2 regions of the Amycolatopsis sp. NPDC051903 genome follow, and region 1 is predicted to be linked to the other one. Evidence: riboswitches for the same ligand, from Rfam matches in the RefSeq annotation. Region 1 holds a riboswitch; the other holds the start of a gene.
The links. Region 1 has a riboswitch for thiamine pyrophosphate ahead of thiO (glycine oxidase ThiO). Riboswitches for the same ligand answer to the same signal wherever they lie in the genome.

Region 1 (3,392 bases):
CTTGACGAGGTCCGTTTCCAGCGCCTCGCGCGCCATCTCCGCCGTCAGCACGGCTTCGGCGGCCGTGCGGCAGCCCGCCGTGTTCGGCAGCAGCTTGATGCCCAGCCGGCGAACCACGCCCAGCACGCCGGTGCCGTGCTCGGCGTCCGCCTTGCGCATGGCGACGGTCGTGAGCTCGGTGCCCGACGCGATCAGCGCGCGTTCCAGCACCGAGAGGTTCGCCGCGCCACCGGTTCCGATGATGAGCCTCGACGAGAGCTCGTGCTCGCCGATGACCAGAGCGTCGTCCACGTCAGCCTCCCTGAACAGCGGTCAGCACGTCGATGCTCGCACCTTTCGGCACCACCGACTCCGCCCACTCGCCCCGCCGCACGACCACGCCGTTCACCGCGACGGCCACGCCCTGGGGCGAAACGTCGAGCGCGTCGAGCAGCTGCGCCACCGTCGCGCCGTCGGGGAACTCGCGCCAGTCCCCGTTGACCTTGATCTCCATCAGACTCGTTCCTCCACTGCGGAATTCGGACGCGGAGCGGGCAGCCGGGCGGGCGTGGCCGCACCGATCTCGTCCGGCGGCCGCTCGCCGGTCAGCCACGCGACCACCGCGTCGGCGGTCACGGGAGCCATCAACAGGCCGTTGCGGTGGTGACCGGTGGCCGCGTACACGCCTTCGCCGAGCTCGCCGATGTACGGCAACGCGTCACGACTGCCGGCGCGCAGGCCCGCGGCCGTCTCGACGAGCTCGTACTCCGTGATCCCCGGCAAGATCCGTTCGGCGCCTTCCAGCAGCTCACGCACGCCCCGCGCGGTCACGGCCACGTCGAAGCCCGCTTCGTACTGCGTCGCGCCGAGCACCAGCTCGCCGTCGGCGCGCGGCACCAGGTAGATCGGCCGGCCCTCGACCATCGCGCGCACCGTGTACGGCGGAGGCGGCAGGCAGCCCCGGCGCGGCCGCAGCCGCAGGATCTCGCCCTTCAACGGCCGCACGGCGTCGGCCAGCAGCGGGTGCAACCGGCCCGTCCAGGCGCCGGCCGCCAGCACGACGGGACCGGTCACGTCGTCGAGCCGGGACACCCGCGCGGACGAGAACTCGACCCCGCGTTTCGAGCACGCCTGCAGCAGCGCGGTGAGCAGCTTCCGGTTGTCCACGGCCAGGTCGCCCGGCACGTGCAGACCGCTGCGCACGGCCCCGAGCCCCGGCGCGAGCTTGCGCGCCGCCCGGCCCGTGAGCCGCTCGACGGAACGGCCCAGCGACGTCAGGTACTCCGCGAGGATGTCCAGGTGCCCGGCGTCGGCGCTGTCGAACGCGACGACGATCGTGCCGTGCCCGGCCAGCCCCGGGTCCGTACCCTCGGCCTCGAGGTCACGGGCGAAAGCCGGCCAGCGCCGAAGCGACTCCTCGCCCAGGCTGAGCACGTGCTCCTCACCCGGCCACGCTTCCGTGACCGGGGCCAGCATCCCGCCGGCCACCCACGACGCGCCGCCCCGCCCGGGCGAAGGATCGGCCACCGTCACGCGGTAGCCGCGGGCCGCCGCGCGCCAGGCCGCGGACAGGCCGATCACCCCGCCGCCGACGACGGTGAGGGTCTTGCTCATGGAAATCACGCTCCCTGCGCCGGCATGACCCGGATCAGGTTCCACGGTCGGAGCGGCAGCTCCCTCTCAGCCCGTGCCTCGGGCTCCCGTGCGGACCACCCCACCGTAGCGCGCGGGTAACGTCGCCGCCATGCCCGCCCTCACCGGAGAACAGATCCGCACCCGCCTGGCCGGTTCGCGGCTGTACCTGTGCACCGACGCCCGCTCCTCGCGCGGCGACCTCGCCGAGTTCGCCGACGCCGCGCTGTCCGGCGGCGTCGACATCGTCCAGCTGCGGGACAAGTCCGGCGGCGCGCCGCTCGAAGCGGCGCAGGAGATCGCGGCGCTGGAAGTGCTCGCGGAAGCCTGCGCGCGCCACGGCGCGCTGCTCTCGGTGAACGACCGCGCCGACGTCGCCCTCGCCGTGGGCGCCGACGTGCTGCACCTCGGCCAGGACGACATCCCGGTGCCGCTCGCGCGCCGCATCCTCGGCGACGACGTGGTGATCGGCCGCTCCACGCACTCCGTCGAGCAGGCCGAAGCGGCGGCCGCCGAGGACGGCGTGGACTACTTCTGCACCGGCCCGTGCTGGCCGACGCCCACCAAACCCGGCCGCCACGCCCCCGGTCTCGACCTGGTGCGCGCGACCGCGGCCAGCGGCACCGCCCGGCCGTGGTTCGCGATCGGCGGCATCGACGAGCAGCGCCTGCCCGAGGTGCTGGCCGCGGGCGCGTCGCGCATCGTCGTGGTCCGCGCCATCACCGACGCCGACGACCCGGCCGAAGCCGCGCGGAAGCTCAAGGCCCAGCTCGGTTAGGGAGTCGGGGTCGCCGACGCCGCCTTGGTCCGCGGCTGGCTCTGCGTGGTCGACGGCGCGCCGCCCGTGCTCGACGGCGGCGGGGTCTCGCTGATGGAGGTCTGGGACGTCGGCGTCTCGCTCGTCGAGGTGCTCGACGACGAGCTGCTCGGCGGCGGCGCCTGCGACACCCCGGTCGACGGCGGCGGGCTGTTCTCCGACGTCGCCGGCGGGTTGTCGTCCTTCGTCGGCTCCTGCTGTGTCGTAGTGGGCTTGTTGTTGTGGTAGATGAACCCGGCGCCCGCCTGACCGTGAGACACCGCCTCCACCCCGACCATCACGGCGATGGCGATCGCCGTCGCGAGCACGCTCGTGCCGGCGATGAGCGGCCAGCGCAGCTTCCGCAGCTTGTCGGCGAACGACTCGGGCTCTTCGGGCTGGGTCTGCGCCTGGGTCTGTGCGGCGGCCGTCGGCGAGAGCTTCGAGATGCGCACGGTCGGCATCTCCGACGGGTCGAGCGGCAGCAGCACGGTCGGCATCTGGGCGGGGTCGTCGACCGGCGCGAAACCCGGACGGCTCGCCCGCCGCTGTCCCGCCGTCACGAGCGCTTGGCGCGCCTTCAGCGCGGCTTCGCGCCCGCGCTGCAGCGAACGCAGGTACAGCTCACCACCCACGGTGGTGATGACGCTCGCGACCCCGGCCCCCACCACGGTGCCGGTCACGCCGAGCGTCGATCCCAGCAACGCGGCCGTCACCGCGGCGAGTGCGGTGGCCAGCACCTGCACCGTCCGCGGGCTCTTCTTCTCGCCCTGCTCCGACGTCTTTTCCCGCTCGTCGACCATGATCCCGTTCTGCAGTCCCGTTTATTCCCCGAGCCTCTCAACGATTGAGGCGCGTGGGGAACTCCCATCGTTGCCCGAGCGTGAGCGACGCCACGTCGACCGTCCACAGTGGATGGACCACGGTTCACACTTTCCTGACATACTCACCACATGCGATTGGTGACGATCTTCGAAATCGAGGC
Region 2 (3,392 bases), on a different contig from region 1:
GCAGGTAGATCTCCGTCTCGAGCGTGCGGTAGCGGCCGCCGCCGAGGATGAGCACCACGCCGAAACTGGTGGCGCAGAACAGGAACACGACCGCCGCGGCCGACGTGACGGCCGGGGCGAGCGCGGGGAGCGTCACCGTGCGGAACGCGCGCCACGGCGAGGCGCCCAGTGCCCGGGCGGCCTCTGTCGCACGCGGGTCGAGGTGGGCCCACAGCCCGGCGACGGTCCGGGCGACCACGGCGACGTTGAAGAACGCGTTGGCCAGCACCAGCGGCAGCACGCCGCCGTCGGGCCACAGCGCGCGGAACGCGAGGCCGACGACGACCGTCGGGAGCACGAACGGCACCAGCACCAGCGTCCGCGCGAGCGCGACGCCGGGCAGCTTCACGCGCGCGAGCACGTACGCGACCGGCAGCCCCGCGACCAGGGCAACGACTGTCGACGCGGCGGCGCTGACGAGCGTGAACGCGGCGAGCTGCCACGTCTGCGCGTCGGCCAGGACCGTGTCGACGCCGCCCGCGGAGAAGCCGCGGCCGAGGATCGCGACGACCGGCCAGGCGAAGAAGACGACCAGGAACGCGACGGGCAGCAGGCCGAGCAGCGCCAGCCCCGTGGTGCGCAGCCGGGCCGGTGTCACGCCCCCATGAGCGAGCGCCATGCACCGATCCACTTCTCCCGGCCGGCCTGGATCTGGTCGGCGGGCAGCGTCGCCGGGTCCTGCGGCAGCGGCGCGGCCGTGGCCCAGCCGGTGGGCAGGTCGACGCCCTCGCGGGCCGGGTAGACGTACATGTTGGCCGCGACCGTCGTCTGGAACTGCTGGGACAGCAGGAAGTCGACGACCTTCTGCGCCTGCGGCACCTGCTTGCCGTTCGCGAGCACGCCGGCGTACTCGATCTGGCGGAAGCACGTGTCGAGCAGGGCCTTGGTGCGCGGCTTGCCGTCGTCACCGAGTTCCGCGGCGGGCGAGGACGCGTAGGACACGACGATGGGGCGCGGGCCCTTGCCCGACGAGCCGGAGAAGTCCTTCGTGTAGGCCTCTTCCCAGCCGCTGTCGATCTTCAAGCCGTTGGCCTTCAGCTTCGACCAGTAGCCCGGCCAGCCCTGCTCGCCGAACTTCGCGACGGTGCCCAGCAGGAACGCCAGCCCCGGCGACGCGGTCGCGGCGCTCTCGGCGACGGTGAGGTCCTTGTACTTCGGGTCGGTGAGGTCCTCGTAGCTCTTCGGCTCGGGGAGGTGGTGGGACGCGAAGTAGCCGGTGTCGATGTTCACGCACACGTCGCCGACGTCGACGGCGGACACGCGGTGCTGCGGGTCGAAGGAGTAGCGCTGCGGCCCGCGGTCGGCTTCGGGGCTCGTGTAGGCCTGGAAGACGCCCTCGCTCAGCGCGCGCGAGGCGAACGTGTTGTCGACGCCGAACGCGACGTCGCCGATCGGGTTGGCCTTGGTGAGCACCAGCTTGTTGGTGAGCTCACCGGCGTCACCGGACTTGAGGATCTTCAGCTTGATGCCGGACTGGCGCTGGAACGCGTCGAGCACGTCCTGCGGCGCGGCGAACGAGTCGTGGGTGACGAGCGTGACGGTCGGGGTCTGCTGGGTGTCGCCACCCGTGCCGGCGCCGGACAGCGAGCACGCGCTCGCCAGCGCCGTGACCGTGGCCAGGCCCAGCACCGTGCGTGCGGTCCGCGGAATCATCAGCCCTCCTGTCGCCGTGCGGGAGAGCGGGCCTCCCTGCGCCGGCATGATTCGGAATCAGGTGCGAACGGTCGCGGGTCGCACACCCGCCTCTCAGCCCGGCCGCACCGGACTCCCGTGGCAAAGGTGCAGCGTAGTCCAGCGGGCGTCACCATGGAGACATGGCGGAACTCCTGAGCGACTCCGAAGTCACTTCAGCGCTGTCTGCTGCGCCCGATTGGCAGCTCGACGGCGCCTCCATCGTCCGCACGACCGACCTCCCGTCCTTCGCGGCCGCCATCGCGGCCGTCACGCGCGTGGGGTTCTTCGCGGAAGCCGCGGACCACCACCCGGACATCGACGTCCGCTGGCGCACCGTCACGTTCCGGCTGAGCACCCACTCGGCCGGCGGGCTGACCGCGAAGGACTTCGCGCTGGCCGGGCAGATCGACCGGGTGCTCGCGGCCGCTGTGTGATCCCGTGTGATCCGGTGTGATCCCGGCAACCCCGGCGACACCGTTCCCGGCGTCGCGCGTCTCCCCTTGCGTACCGCGTTTTCGAGGGGAGCAAGGAATGACCCAGGCAATCGTCGTGGGGGCCATCTCGTTCGGCCTGATGGTGACCGCCGCCGGCGGCGTGCTGTGGCACACCGCGCGCAGCCGGCGTGATCTGGAGCACAGGCAGTAACACCGGCGTAGCTCAAGGCGCTATCCCAGCGGAATCTTCGGCACTCGCCCCGCTAGGACATGCGATGAACAACTCGTCCGCCGCCCTCTCCGCCACCCAGCGCGCCTGGATCACCACGTTCGCCACGGCGTTCACCCTGGCCGCCCTGATCGTCCTCGGCCTGCTCGGCTGAGCTCCACCCCCAGCCGTCGCCGCGGCACCCACTCTGCGCCTGGTTGCCGCGGCGCGTGAGCCCTTGGCCTGACGTCGATCTCAAGTCAAGGGCGCTTTCACCTGATGGTCTTGCGACCTCGGCTGTTTCACCGTTCGCAACAGCCGGTCGTCTCGTGCCGACCCATCGGTATGAGGTATCTGTCGGCCGTCGCCGTCGCGGCCGCGCTGTGTGTGGCCGCCGGGGCGTGCGGACGGCCCGCTGATCCGGCGCCCGCCGCTCCCCCGACGAGTTCGGTCGCACCCGCGGCGCCGGTCCACACGAGCGCACCCACGTCGACGTCAGCCACGCCGAGCTGGACCGCCACGCAGGCACCACCGAGCTCCAAGGCGTCCTCCAGCAGCCGCAAACCGACCCCCACGCGGAAATCCGCGGCCCGCGACACCGGCCCTGGTTGCGGACAGCGAGCCGTCACCAAGGGCAAGTTCAACCCGAACTGCAAGGAGTACCAGGGCTACCTGGACCCCGGCGGCCCCGGCCGCGGCAAAACCTCCGGCGACCTCCAGCACGACTGGGCGTGCGAACAGGGCTACCTGCCGAAGGACGAGTGCTGACTCCGCGCGTCGCCTCACTCGACGGGCCGGCGTCCGGCGACCAGCACCGGGCCGCCCGGCACCGTCGGGAATTGCTGCACGTCTCCGAGGCCCGCGGTCCCGAGGGCGGTCGCCATGCGGGCGGAGTCGTAGGTGTTGCCGCCGTTGCGAAGGGCGGTCCAGCGGCCCACGGCGGCGCGCAGCGGCTCCTGCGGCGCCGGGTTCGTGCCGGCGACGACCCAGCCGCCGGGGGCGAGCGCGGTGATCAGGCGCGGCAGCGCGCGCAGGAC

Region 2: another riboswitch for thiamine pyrophosphate. It lies ahead of ACIA77_RS46950 (thiamine ABC transporter substrate binding subunit); the one in region 1 lies ahead of thiO (glycine oxidase ThiO).

The regions. Positions count from the first base shown of each region.
Region 1 covers NZ_JBITBT010000005.1:59,502-62,893, reverse strand. Annotated here, with positions in the region: gene ACIA77_RS14180 (thiazole synthase) at 1-291, opposite strand, end outside; gene thiS (sulfur carrier protein ThiS) at 293-493, opposite strand; gene thiO (glycine oxidase ThiO) at 493-1,593, opposite strand; TPP riboswitch at 1,588-1,693, opposite strand; gene thiE (thiamine phosphate synthase) at 1,724-2,389, shown strand; gene ACIA77_RS14160 (hypothetical protein) at 2,386-3,210, opposite strand; gene ACIA77_RS14155 (threonine/serine dehydratase) at 3,361-3,392, shown strand, end outside.
Region 2 covers NZ_JBITBT010000049.1:17,116-20,507, reverse strand. Annotated here, with positions in the region: gene ACIA77_RS46955 (ABC transporter permease) at 1-658, opposite strand, end outside; gene ACIA77_RS46950 (thiamine ABC transporter substrate binding subunit) at 634-1,692, opposite strand; TPP riboswitch at 1,709-1,821, opposite strand; gene ACIA77_RS46945 (4a-hydroxytetrahydrobiopterin dehydratase) at 1,854-2,147, shown strand; gene ACIA77_RS46940 (hypothetical protein) at 2,701-3,123, shown strand; gene ACIA77_RS46935 (class I SAM-dependent methyltransferase) at 3,138-3,392, opposite strand, start outside.